Regions from separate parts of the Actinomadura sp. NEAU-AAG7 genome, predicted to be linked through region 2. Evidence: riboswitches for the same ligand, from Rfam matches in the RefSeq annotation. Region 2 holds a riboswitch; each other region holds the start of a gene.

Region 1 (4,272 bases), on a different contig from region 2:
GGAGCCGATGTTCTCAGGGATGAATTACCCCGCGCCGCCCGGCGAGGGAGCCTGCCATGCAGGTCGGCGCCCGCGCTCCCGCGGGGGGGGGGGTGCCCCGGGCCCGCCGCGGGTTGTGCGGTGGCGGCGGGCCCGGGGCGGACGGTCAGGATCCGCCGGGGGCGAGGGGCAGGTAGACGCGGCCTCCGGCGGCGCGGAACTCGTCCGCCTTCTCCCGCATCCCGGCCGACAGCGCCTCGCCCTCACCGAGCCCGTTCTCGTCGGCGTAGCGGCGGACGTCCCGCGTGATCTTCATCGAGCAGAAGTGCGGCCCGCACATCGAGCAGAAGTGCGCGGTCTTCGCCGGCGCGGCCGGGAGCGTCTCGTCGTGGAACGCGCGGGCGGTGTCGGGGTCCAGCGAGAGGTTGAACTGGTCCTCCCAGCGGAAGTCGAACCGCGCGTCCGAGAGCGCGTCGTCCCACGCCTGCGCGCCCGGATGCCCCTTCGCCAGGTCGGCCGCGTGCGCCGCGATCTTGTAGGCGATCACGCCCGCCTTGACGTCGTCGCGGTCGGGCAGCCCGAGGTGCTCCTTCGGCGTGACGTAGCAGAGCATCGCGGTGCCATACCAGCCGATCATCGCCGCGCCGATCGCGGAGGTGATGTGGTCGTAGCCGGGCGCGATGTCGGTGGTCAGCGGGCCGAGCGTGTAGAAGGGCGCGTCGTCGCACCAGTCCCGCTGGAGGTCGACGTTCTCCTTGATCTTGTGCATCGGGACGTGCCCGGGGCCCTCGTTCATCACCTGGTTGTCGTACTCGGCGGCGATCCGGGTCAGTTCGCCCTGGGTGCGCAGCTCGGCGAACTGCGCCTCGTCGTTGGCGTCGGCGATCGAGCCGGGGCGCAGCCCGTCCCCGAGCGACCAGGTGACGTCGTAGGCGGCGAAGATCTCGCACAGCTCGCGGAAGCGGGTGTACAGGAAGTTCTCCTCGTGGTGCGCGAGGCACCACGCCGCCATGATCGACCCGCCGCGCGACACGATCCCGGTCTTGCGGCGCGCCGTCAGCGGCACGTACGGCAGCAGCACCCCGGCGTGGACGGTCATGTAGTCCACGCCCTGCTCGGCCTGCTCGATCACGGTGTCGCGGAACACCTCGAACGTCAGCTCCGCCGGGTCGCCGCCGACCTTCTCCAGCGCCTGGTAGAGCGGCACGGTCCCGACCGGGACGGGCGAGTTCCGCAGGATCCACTCCCGCGTGGTGTGGATGTCGCGCCCCGTCGACAGGTCCATGATCGTGTCGGCGCCCCAGCGGGTCGCCCACGCCATCTTCTCGACCTCGTCCTCGATGGAGGAGGCGACGGCCGAGTTCCCGATGTTGGCGTTCACCTTCACCAGGAAGTTCCGGCCGATGATCATCGGCTCGATCTCGGGGTGGTTGACGTTCGCGGGCAGCACCGCGCGCCCGGCGGCCAGCTCGTCCCGGACGAACTCCGGCGCCACGCCCTCGCGCAGCGCGACGAACTCCATCTCGGGCGTGACCTCGCCCCGCCGGGCGTAGGCGCGCTGGGTCACCGCCCCTCCGGACGCCCGCCTCGGCCGTCTCGGCGGGAACGCCGCGCGGTCGCGCAGCGGGTCGCCGGAGCGGCGCCCGTCGTCCTCGGGACGGACGGCCCGCCCCTCGTAGGCGGCGGTGTCGCCGCGCTCGGCGATCCACGCGTCCCGGAGGGCGGGCAGCCCCCGGCGGACGTCCGTCTCATGCGCCGGGTCGGTGTACGGCCCGGACGTGTCGTACAGGACGACGGACCCGCCGTCGGTCAGCGGCACCTCCCGCATCGGCGCGCGCACATCGGGCCGCGAGCCCTGGAGGTAGGTCTTGCGGGCAGCGGAAACCACGGTCTCGGTCATACGACTCGATCTCTCCCTACGCCGGCATTACCCGGTCAGGTTCCAGCGGTCAGCGGCCGTCCCAGCCGCTATCTCAGCCCGGTTCGCCGGGCCCCCGCGATCTGTCGCTGACGACCGTAACCCGCCGCACCCCCGTTGCCGCAACCGCCGCGGGTGGGATAAAGGCCCGTCAGCGGGACGGCGCGGCCGGGCGGCCGACGGCGGCCTCCGGCCAGGCGCGCTCCAGGATCTCCCCGACCGTCTGCTCGGGGGTCTGGTCCGAGGTGTCGAGCCACAGCCCGAGGCGCGGCGTCCCGGTGCGCAGCGTCCGGTCGAGCAGCTCGACCGTCCACGCGTCGTAGGCGTCCTTGCCCCGGGCCCGCTCCCGCGCGGCGACCGCCTCGGGACGCGGGGCGAGCACCACCACGAGCAGCGGACGTGACCGGACGAGGCGGACCATCTCGGCGAGGTGCCCGCCGAGCACGACGTCCTGAGCGACGACGGTGAACCCCTCGTCGAAGTAGGCGTCGCAGGTCGCCGCCGTCAGCCGGTGCCGCAGCCGGAGCTGCCGGACGGCCTCCGGCGACGGCTCCGGGGCCATCTCGGCGCGCCCGCCGACGACCATGCGGCGGAACAGGTCACCGCGCACATGCGCCGAGCGGGGCAGCCGCTCCGCGAGCGCCTGCGCGACCGTCGACTTCCCGGACGCCTGGATCCCGGTGATGAGGTAGACGGCCTTCACCGGCCCTCGCCCACACGTGCGGAACCGCGCCGCTTCCCATGCGACATGCGTTCACGTCCCCTCTCCGGCACCGCCATCATGCCGCGCCCCCGGCCGACGAGTTCGATCTTCGTTAACCTTCGCTGTCTACTTTGCAAATGATCAAGGCAGGCACCTCCCCGCGTCAGGTTGGAGTCACCGTGCACACAGCTAGGACGACTCGTCCGCGAACCCTCGGCGCACTGTCGGCGATGGTCGCCGCGGGAGCGGCCGGGACCGCGCTGCTCGCCCCGTCCGCCTCCGCGACCGACGACCCGGCCAAGGGCCGGGAGGAGTACCACACCGTCGACGTGCTCTTCCGGGGCGCGAACCAGGAATCGCTCAACGGGGTCGCCTACCACACGTTCCGCATCCCGGCGATCGTGCGGACCAACGCGGGCACGCTGCTGGCGTTCGCCGAGGGCAGGGCCAAGAGCAACAAGGACTACGGCAACATCAACCTCCTCTACAAGCGCGGCGTGCGCGACGGCACCAGGCCCGGGGACTGGTCCGGTCTCAAGGAGGCCGTCGGGTCGGGCATGGGCACCTGGGGCAACCCGGCCCCGGTCGTCGACCGCTCCACCGGCACCGTCTGGCTGTTCCTGTCGTGGAACGCCGCCGACAAGAGCCAGAGCGGCGGCGCCAACCCCGACACGGGCGAGCCCACCACCGCGATCACCAGGTGGGGTGAGCGCCGCGTCTACGTCATGAAGAGCACCGACGACGGGCAGAGCTTCACCGGCGCGAACGGCGAGTCCGCGCCCACCGACATGACCGCGACGCTGCTGCCGAAGAAGAAGGCCGACGGCAAGGACTGGGCGTGGGACGCGGTCGGCCCCGGCGCCGGCCTCTCCATGGACGACGGCACCCTGGTGATCCCCGCCCAGCACCGCAACATCTACAGCACCGACCACGGCAGGACCTGGAAGGTGCAGAAGCTCGGCGAGGAGACCGGCGAGGCCACCATCACCCAGCTCGACGACGGAACCCTCTACCGCAACGACCGGCCCACCCTCGACTCCTGGAACCGGCACAAGCGCCGCTGGGTGGCCCGCGGCGGCATCACCGGCCGGTTCGGCGCCTACACCTGGGACGACACCCTCCTCGACCCGAAGAACCAGGCATCGGTCCTGCAATACAACAACGCCGAGCCGGACGCTCCCCGCCGCACCCTGTTCCTCAACTCCGCGAGCACCGACACCCGCCAGAAGATGCGGGTGCGCGTGAGCTACGACAACGCCCGGACGTGGGAGCGGAGCCGCCCGCTCTCCGAGGGCCCGAAGCCGCCGTCGGACGGCGGCGCCGAGGGCGGCTACTCCAGCATGGTCAAGACCGCCGACCACATGGTGGGCGCCCTGGTGGAGAGCAACCTCGACACCGGCGACACGGCCTCCAGCCGCTCGATCCTCTACCGCAGGTTCAACCTCCCCTGGGCCGTCAACGGCTGCACCTGCTGACCCACCCGAGGCCCCGCACCCAATCCCAGGCGCGGGGCCTACCGGCGGTCGCACCGAGGAGCCGGCCATAGGAAGTGGGGGGCAGCGGTCCTGGCGGGTTCGGGGGTGTGCTGGTCCGGGCGGCTGGGCGGGGGCGGGTGCGGAAGGCGAGGGCGGTCGGGGAAGATGGGGGCGTGGTGATGCGGGGACGGCCGGGC
Region 2 (4,272 bases):
CTTGATGACCTGGCCGTCCTTGAGGAACGCGGCGGGCACCATCGGCTCGCCGGCGCGCCGGATCGCCAGGAGCCGGCGCTCGCTGATGAGCTGCTTGATCCGGTTGGTCTTGATGCCGAGGCGGTCGGCGGTCTCCCTGAGGGAGAGCCACTCCCCGGCCAGGGCGTCGGTGCGGGGGTCGAGTGCGCTGTCAACGGTCGCGTGCATCTGCGTCACGCCCCCTGCCTACCACGCCTTCGGAAGACTCAAACCCGTTCGGCGCCCGTTCGCGCAGGTCAGTGTCCGCTACGCGCGAACAGCCTGCCGGACGGGCACGCCCGGATCGGCCAGCGCGGCGGGGTCGACGGGGGTCCCGGCGGCGATCACCCGCCTGGCCTGCACGAGGTCGCGGGGGCGGCCGACGGCGAGGATCGCGTCGAGCCGGTCGCCGGTGAGCCAGGCGACCGCCCACGCCGCCTCCGCCGGGTCGCCCCGGCGGACGAGCCGCTCGGACGCCCCGTGCACCCCCGCGTACTGGACCATCCGGCCGAACTGCTCCGACCAGAAGTAGGGGACGGCGTCGTACGCCGCGTCCCGGCCGAGGAGCGCGGCGGCGGCCACGGCGGGCGCGTTCAGGGCGGTGTCCCAGTGCTCGACGAGCAGCCGCCGCCCGTACCGGGCGGACCACCAGGCGGCGCAGTCCCCCACCGCCACCACGTCGGGACGCGGCGCCCCGTCCGCCCCGGTGGCGCGGAACGAGGCGTCGGTGACGACCCCGCGCTCCAGCAGCAGCCCGGATCCCTCAAGCCAGCCCAGGACGGGCCGGACGCCGACGCCGACGACCACCTCGTCGGCGTCGATCCGCTCGCCGCCCGCCAGGGCGAGGCCGCCGTCCTCGACCGCCGCGACCTTGACGCCGGTGCGCAGCCCGACGCCCGCCTCGGCGTACCAGCGCGCGGTCAGCGCGCCGACCTCGGGCCCGAGCGCGGACACGAGCGGGGCCTCCGCAGCCTCGACCACGGTGACCGCGCAGCCCTTGGCGGCGGCGGCCGTCGCGACCTCCGCGCCGATCCAGCCCGCGCCGACGATCGCGAGCCGGGTGCCGGGGACGAGGGCGGCGCGCAGGTCCAGGGCGTCCTCGACGGTGCGCAGCACGCGCTGGCGCCCGCCACCCGGCAGCGTCACCGGCGCGGCGCCGGTGGCGATCACGAGCCCGTCGAAGCGCAGCTCGCCCGCTGTGGAGGCGAGCGCGCCGCCCGCGCCCGGCGCGTCCAGCCGCAGGCCGGTGGCGCGCTCGCCGAGCAGGACCTCGCAGCGCAGCGCGTCCCAGTCGGCCTCCAGCGTGGTGTCGTCGGCGGCGCCCGCGAGGACGTCCTTCGACAGCGGCGGGCGGTCGTAGGGCAGGTGCCGCTCGGCGGATACGAGGGTGATCGCGCCCGTGTGGCCGCCCTCGCGCAGCCCCTGTACCGCCCGCAGTCCCGCCAGCCCGCCGCCGACGACGATCACGCTGTCCATGGCCGTCCACCCTAGCCGGGGGCCCTCCGGACACAGTGATCGGTATCCGGACATCGGCGCATATCGCCAGGGGTCGTATGGTGGAGGGCGAGAGCGCGGGAGTCCGGTGCGACCGGGCTGAGAGGGCGGCTGAACGGGCCGCCGACCGCTACGACCTGATCCGGATCATGCCGGCGAAGGGAGCGCGCATGGAGATCGTCATCCTCGGCGCCGGAATCATCGGCCTCGCCACCGCCTGGCGGGCCGCCGCGGGCGGCGCCGCCGTCACGCTCGTCGACCCGGCGCCCATGAGCGGGGCGACCTCGGTCGCGGCGGGCATGCTGACCCCGGTCAGCGAGCTGACCTACGGCGAGGAGCCGCTGCTGCGGCTCGGCCTGGCCTCCCGCGACCGCTACGGCGCGTTCGTCGCCGAGCTGGAGGAGCGGACCGGGCTCGACGTCGCCCACCGCACCGACGGGATCCTGGAGGTCGCGTTCGACTCCGGCGACCTGAACCACCTGGACGACCTCCGCCGCTTCCAGGGGAGCCTCGGCATCCCGACCGAGGCGCTGACCGGCCGCGAGTGCCGCCGGCACGAGCCGATGCTGGCACCCGGCGTGCGCGGCGGCCTGCTCGCCCCCGAGGACGGCTCGATCGACCCGCGCCGCCTCGCCCCCGCCCTGCTGGCGGCGGCCGAGGGCCTGGGCGCGCGGCTCGTCCGGCGGCGGGCGGCGGGAGTCCTGGTCGAGCGCGACCGGGCCGCCGGCGTCCGCCTCGACGACGGGACGGAGATCCGCGCCGACCGCGTGCTGCTCGCCGCCGGCTCCTGGTCCGGCGACCTGGAGGGGCTGCCGGCGGGGGTGGTCCCGCCCGTCCGCCCGGTGAAGGGCCAGGTCATCCGGCTGCGGACGGCGGTGCCGTTCCTGCGCCGCTCCACCCGCGCGCTGGTGCGCGGCTCGTCGGTCTACCTCGTGCCGCGCGCGGACGGCGAGATCGTCGTCGGCGCGACCCAGGAGGAGCTGGGCTTCGACACGCGGGTCACCGCGGGCGGCGTGTGGGAGCTGCTGCGCGACGCCCACGAGCTGCTCCCGGGCATCACCGAGCTGGAGTTCGCCGAGGTCTCGGCGGGGCTGCGGCCCGGCTCGCCCGACAACGCGCCGGTGATGGGCCCGTCGGCGCTGCCCGGCCTGTTCCTCGGCACCGGCCACTTCCGCAACGGCATCCTGCTCGCCCCGGTCAGCGCCGACATCCTGGCCGCGATGCTGCTGGACGGGCCCGTCCCCGCCGAGGCCGCCCCCTTCACCCCCGACCGCTTCTCCCCCGAGGTGCACCGATGAAGGTCATCGTCAACGGCGAGCCGCGCGAGGTGCCGGAGGGCACCAGCGTCGCGCAGGCCGTCGCCACCGTCTCCGCTGCCGGGTCCGGCGTCGCCGCCGCGCTCAACGACGAGGTCGTCCGCCGGTCGGCGTGGGACGACACGCCGCTGCGCGAGGCCGACCGCCTCGAAGTGCTCACCGCCGTCCAGGGAGGCTGACATGACCGTCCAGAACGAGACCGACCCGCTGGAGATCGCGGGCGAGAGGCTCGACTCCCGGCTCATCATGGGCACCGGCGGCGCGCCCAGCATGGCGGTGCTGCGCGAGGCGCTCGTCGCGTCCGGGACGGAGCTGACCACGGTCGCGATGCGGCGGGTCGACCCGTCCGCGCGGGGCTCGGTGCTGGACGTGCTGCGCGAGTGCGGCGTCCGGGTGCTGCCGAACACGGCGGGCTGCTTCACGGCGGGCGAGGCCGTGCTGACCGCCAAGCTCGCGCGCGAGGCGCTCGGCACCGACTGGGTCAAGCTGGAGGTGATCGCCGACGAGCGGACGCTGCTGCCCGACCCGATCGAGCTGGTCGAGGCCGCCGAGCAGCTCGTCGACGACGGCTTCACCGTGCTGCCCTACACCAGCGACGACCCCGTCCTCGCGCGGCGGCTGGAGCGGATCGGATGCGCGGCGGTGATGCCGCTCGGCTCCCCGATCGGCTCGGGGCTCGGCATCCGCAACCCGCACAACATCGCGCTGATCGTCGAGCAGGCCGGGGTCCCGGTGATCCTGGACGCGGGGATCGGCACCGCCAGCGACGCCGCCCTCGCCATGGAGCTGGGCTGCGACGCCGTCCTCCTCGCCACCGCCGTGACCCGCGCCCAGTCCCCCGCGCGGATGGCCGCCGCGATGCGGCACGCCGTCGAGGCCGGACGCCTCGCCCGGCAGGCGGGACGCATCCCGAGGCGCCACCACGCCCAGGCGTCCTCCCCCTTCGAGGGCCTCGCCACCTGATGTAGAGATCCTTAAAGATCGCCTGTAGCAGGATTCGCTGGACCCGCACGTCAACCGCACCGAGACTGGATCTATCCCCCCGAACCCCCCTGTCCCGCAACCATGCGCGACTTTTCGGTGTTGATGGAAGCATTCCAGACCTAAGGTGCGTGACATGGAAGAAGGGAACGTTCCCGCCCCGGCGCGCGTCGACCGGCTCGCGGTGGCCGCCGCGACCGTGACCGTCGTCCTGTGGGCGTCGGCCTTCGTCGCGATCCGCAGCGCCGGGGAGGACTACAGCCCCGGCGCCCTCGCGCTCGGCCGCATGCTCTCCGGGGCGCTCGTCCTCGGCGCGATCTGCCTCGTCCGCCGGGAGGGCCTGCCCTCCCGGGCCGCCTGGCCCGGCATCGCCACCGCCGGGGTGCTGTGGTTCGGCGCCTACATGATCGCGCTGAACTGGGGTGAGCGGCTCGTGGACGCGGGCACCGCCGCGCTCGTCGTC
Region 3 (4,272 bases), on a different contig from region 2:
CGACCGCGAGGTCGAGTTCGGCGTTGAGGTCGGCGACGATGTCGTTCAGCCGCCGGACGAGCCGCGCCCGCTCCGCCATGTGGTGCTGGACGATCTCGTCGTCCTCGACGGGGTGGTACACCCCCACCCAGCCGAGCGGCGCGCCGGTGGGGTCCTTCAGCAGGCTCGTGTCGATGCGGACGTCGATGAGCCGCCCGTCCTGGTGGAAGCGCCGGGTCGCGATCGAGATCTGCCCGTTCTCGCCCTCCCCCGGCCGCCGCGTGAGCAGCCGCTCCTGGACGGCGTTGTGCTCGGCCTTCAACTCGTCCGGGACGATCGGCGGGACCCGTCCGACCATCTCCTTCGCGCTCCAGCCGAACATCCGCTCCGCCGCCGGATTCCACACCGTGACGCGGTGCCGCTGGTCGACGGCCACGATCGCGTCGGCGGCGCTCTCGATGACGGCTCGCGCGATCGGATCGTGGACCTGGTGATGCACGCCTGTCATCGTGCCACCGGACCCGGGTCCCGCGCCTGTCAACCAGTGCCGAAAAGTTCCCACAGCCAGCCAGGATCGGACGGAAGAACGCCACTTCAGGGGGCTACCTGCATCGAAATCCGCCGACGGTGGACCTGGCGTGGCGTGCCCGTCAACGTCCGGTCCGCGCCACCTTACCGACCAGTAGTGCGGCGGCCGCGGCGACCAGGAACGACAGCAGGGAGGCGCTCATCCACGTCTGCGGCGTGAAGTTCAGGGCGTCGCGGACGTCCGTCCAGAACCCGGCCCAGTGACGCACGGTGCCCGGGTTGACCAACTGGTAGGCGACGACCCCGGCGACCCAGGCCGCGATCATGCCCCAGCGCGACGGCGCGGTCCGCGAGAGGTCCCAGGACCTGCCACGGCCGAGGAAGAAGTCGGCGGCGAGCACGCCGAGCAGCGGGACGAACACCGAGCCGATCAGCGAGAGGAAGCTCGAATAGTCCCCGATGTCCAGCACCAGCGCGAGCACGGTGATCCCGGCGCCGAGCGCGACCGACAGCACCCGCCGGTCGGCGCGCGGCACGAGGTTCTGGATCGACACGGCCGTCGAGTACACGTTCGCGAACGACTGGTCGGCCTCGCGCAGCACGAACACCGCGAAGAACAGCACGCCGAGCGACACGTTCAGGAACGGGTCGAAGACCTTGGTCGAATCGCCCGCGACCAGCGCCAACGCCAGCAGTCCGAGGACGTAGGCGATGATCTGCGTGACCGAGTAGCCCACGGACGCGGCGCCGAACGCCCCGCGCGCGCTCCGGGCGTGCCGCGTGTAGTCGGCCGCGACCGGCACCCAGGAGATGGACACGGCCAGCGCCGCGTCCGCGCCGATCCAGAACCCGCCCCAGGAGCCTTCCGTGAGGTCGGGCAGCGGCTCGCGGACGAGCTGGATGTAGAAGTAGACGAGGGCGATCATCACGGCCGCGGTCACATACCGGCGCAGCATCCGCACCGACCCGAGCGGCCAGATGGTCAGGACGGTGGTGATGGCTCCTGCGGCGATGACGTAGGACCAGCGCGGGACGCCGTCCCAGAGCGCGCGCGCCGCGTCCGCGATGACGATCAGCTCGAACGTCCCCCAGCCGACGAGCTGGGCGATGTTGAGGACGGTCGGAACGTAGGAGAGCCGCGCGCCGAAAAGCCCGCGCAGCAGCACCATCGCCGGTTGGCCGGTCCGCGCGCCCGGCGCGGCGGCGAGGCCGAGCATCAGCCCGCCGAGGACCGTGCCGACCGCCATCGCGACGATGCCCGCGACGATCGACAGCGTCGGCCTCCCGTCCGCGTCCGGCGCGAGCACGGTGTAGGCGCCGGAGAACGCGAAGAGGCTGACCCCGAGGTTGGCCCAGAAGGCGCTCTGGTCCCAGAAGCCGAGGACCTTCGGCGCGGGTTCGTCGAGCGTGTAGGGGACCTCGTCGCGAGGGGCCGCGCCGCGGGGACGGTCGTCCCCGGAACGCGCGTCAAGGGCGGACGTCATGGGGGCACGCTCCCTACGCCGGCATTACCCGGACAGGTTCATGCGGTCGGCGACACCTCGTCGTCGCCCTCTCAGCCCGGCCTGGCCCGAGCTCCCGCGGATATTCGGTCAAACCGATCGTACAGCGCCCAAAGTCATCCTTCGAGGGCGGACAGCGGTCAGGCGCGGTCAGGCCACGTAGGGCGGCCCGTCGCCGCCGTTCTCCATCGGACGCCCCGCCTCGGCCCAGCGCTTCATGCCGCCGTCCACGTTCCTCGCCAGCCACCCCGCCTGGTTGAGCGCGACCGTGACCTGCGCCGACCGCCCCCCGGACCGGCACACCACGAAGACCTCCTGGTCGCGGGGGATCTCCGCGGCCCGATCGCTGAGCTGGCCCATGGGGATGTGGACGGCGGCGGGCGCGTGGCCCGCGTCCCACTCGTCCTGTTCCCGCACGTCCAGCAGGTAGCCGTCCTGCGGAACGTCAGCGGCGTCGACCGCCGGCACGTCGTCCCCGAAAATCATCACACCCCCATGGAACCGCGCGAGGCCCCGTCGCGTCGAATCACCTATGCGGTATCGGACGCTCCTAGTGACGACGCCCGGCCTCGCCATGATCCTCTCACTGGCGGCCTGCGGCGACGAACAGTCCTCCGGCAAACCCGCCGACCGGCCCTCGGGCGCGACCTCCGTCCAGCCCTCGACCGCTCCGGCGGACCACCTCACGATCCAGGTCAGGGCCTCGGCCGAGGCCCCCGCCAAGACCTGGACCCTCAACTGCGCGCCGCCCGGCGGCGACCACCCGAAGGCCGGCGCCGCGTGCGCCGAGCTCGCCAAGGCGAAACAGCCGTTCAAGCCCGTGCCCAAGGACCAGATGTGCACCCAGATCTACGGCGGTCCGGAGATCGCCACGGTCAAGGGCACCTGGCGGGGCCAGAAGATCGACACCAGGTTCACCCGCAAGGACGGCTGCCAGCTCCACCGCTGGACGAGCGTCGGCGCCCTGTTCGGCGACGTCCCGAAGGTGCGCTGACCCCGGCCGGCCAGGCCCGGCGGGTCACTTGAGCAGGCGAGACATCCTCCTGTCCGCCAGGGGCTTGCCGCCGGTCTGGCAGGTCGGGCAGTACTGGAGCGAGGAGTCGGCGAACGAGACCTCGCGGATCGTGTCGCCGCACACCGGGCATTTCTGACCGGTGCGGCCGTGGACGCGCAGCCCGGTCTTCTTCTCGCCCTTGAGGTCCTGGGCTTCGAGGCCGCGCGAGCGCTCGACGGCGTCCCGCAGGGTCGTGACGATCGCCTCGTGCAGGGTCGCGACGTCGTCCTCGGTCAGCGAGGACGCCATCTTGAACGGCGACATCCGCGCGACGTGCAGGACCTCGTCGGAGTAGGCGTTGCCGATCCCGGCGATCACCTTCTGGTCGCGCAGCAGGCCCTTGATCTGGGTGCGCTTGCCCGCGAGGATCGCGGCCAGCGCCTCGGCGGTGAACGCGCCGTCCAGCGGGTCGGGCCCGAGCGAGGCGACCCCCGGCACGTCGGACGGGTCGCGCACGGCGTACACGGCGAGGCCCTTCTTGGTGCCCGCCTCGGTGAGGTCGAAGCCGGAGCCGTCGTCGAGGTGCACGCGCAGGGCCAGCGGGTTCTTCCCGCCCGGCCGGACGGGACGCGCCGGGATCTCGTCCCGCCAGCGCAGCCAGCCCGCGCGGGCCAGGTGGATCACCAGGTGCACGCCGTCCACGTCGAGGTCGAGGAACTTACCGTGCCGGGAGACTCCCGTTATGGTCAGGCCGCCCAGCGCGGTCACCGGCGGGTCGTAGGTCTTCAGCGCGGAGATGGCGAGAACATCGACACGGGCGACGGCGTGTCCGACCGCCCGCTCCCGGAGGAAGCCGGCCAGCGCCTCCACCTCAGGCAACTCAGGCATGACCCCAGTATCGGCGAAGAATTCGTCCACAGGGCTGTGGAAGCCTGTGGAAAACCCTGTGCACAACTCCGGATCGCCCCGCGCGTGGGGCGATTCCGGGCGTCATACCTCTACGAATATCGACAAACCGGCTCAGGGGGCGGTGGCAGATCCGGCAGACAGGGTGTGGATAACTTCCGGGTCACGACCCGCCGGAGGGGCTCGCGGAGGGTGTGACCCGGATCTCGAAATAACCCCTAGGGGGTACGGGTTGTGCCGGGTGTCCGGTTATGGCAGCATGAGGCCCACGAGATACCCCCCAGGGGTAAAAGAGAGGACGCGAGATGAGCACCGCCACCTACACCGTCGCCGGAATGACCTGCGGCCACTGCGTCAGCTCGG

Evidence for each region. Region 2 has a riboswitch for thiamine pyrophosphate ahead of thiO (glycine oxidase ThiO). Riboswitches for the same ligand answer to the same signal wherever they lie in the genome.
Region 1: linked by a shared signal. The riboswitch ahead of thiC (phosphomethylpyrimidine synthase ThiC) and the one ahead of thiO (glycine oxidase ThiO) in region 2 are both predicted to bind thiamine pyrophosphate.
Region 3: linked by a shared signal. The riboswitch ahead of KLI87_RS03525 (cytosine permease) and the one ahead of thiO (glycine oxidase ThiO) in region 2 are both predicted to bind thiamine pyrophosphate.

Annotation. Positions count from the first base shown of each region.
Region 1 covers NZ_JAHFZY010000006.1:647,070-651,341, reverse strand. Annotated here, with positions in the region: gene thiC (phosphomethylpyrimidine synthase ThiC) at 146-1,879, opposite strand; TPP riboswitch at 1,874-1,987, opposite strand; gene KLI87_RS29445 (AAA family ATPase) at 2,049-2,600, opposite strand; gene KLI87_RS29440 (exo-alpha-sialidase) at 2,831-4,075, shown strand; gene KLI87_RS29435 (sensor histidine kinase) at 4,255-4,272, shown strand, end outside.
Region 2 covers NZ_JAHFZY010000003.1:398,744-403,015, reverse strand. Annotated here, with positions in the region: gene KLI87_RS16450 (Rv2175c family DNA-binding protein) at 1-207, opposite strand, end outside; gene KLI87_RS16445 (NAD(P)/FAD-dependent oxidoreductase) at 286-1,494, opposite strand; TPP riboswitch at 1,580-1,693, shown strand; gene thiO (glycine oxidase ThiO) at 1,683-2,810, shown strand; gene thiS (sulfur carrier protein ThiS) at 2,807-3,007, shown strand; gene KLI87_RS16430 (thiazole synthase) at 3,009-3,791, shown strand; gene KLI87_RS16425 (DMT family transporter) at 3,946-4,272, shown strand, end outside.
Region 3 covers NZ_JAHFZY010000001.1:749,798-754,069, reverse strand. Annotated here, with positions in the region: gene KLI87_RS03530 (PAS domain-containing protein) at 1-478, opposite strand, end outside; gene KLI87_RS03525 (cytosine permease) at 630-1,991, opposite strand; TPP riboswitch at 1,985-2,099, opposite strand; gene KLI87_RS03520 (rhodanese-like domain-containing protein) at 2,160-2,492, opposite strand; gene KLI87_RS03515 (SSI family serine proteinase inhibitor) at 2,542-3,003, shown strand; gene KLI87_RS03510 (Fpg/Nei family DNA glycosylase) at 3,028-3,891, opposite strand; gene KLI87_RS03505 (heavy-metal-associated domain-containing protein) at 4,215-4,272, shown strand, end outside.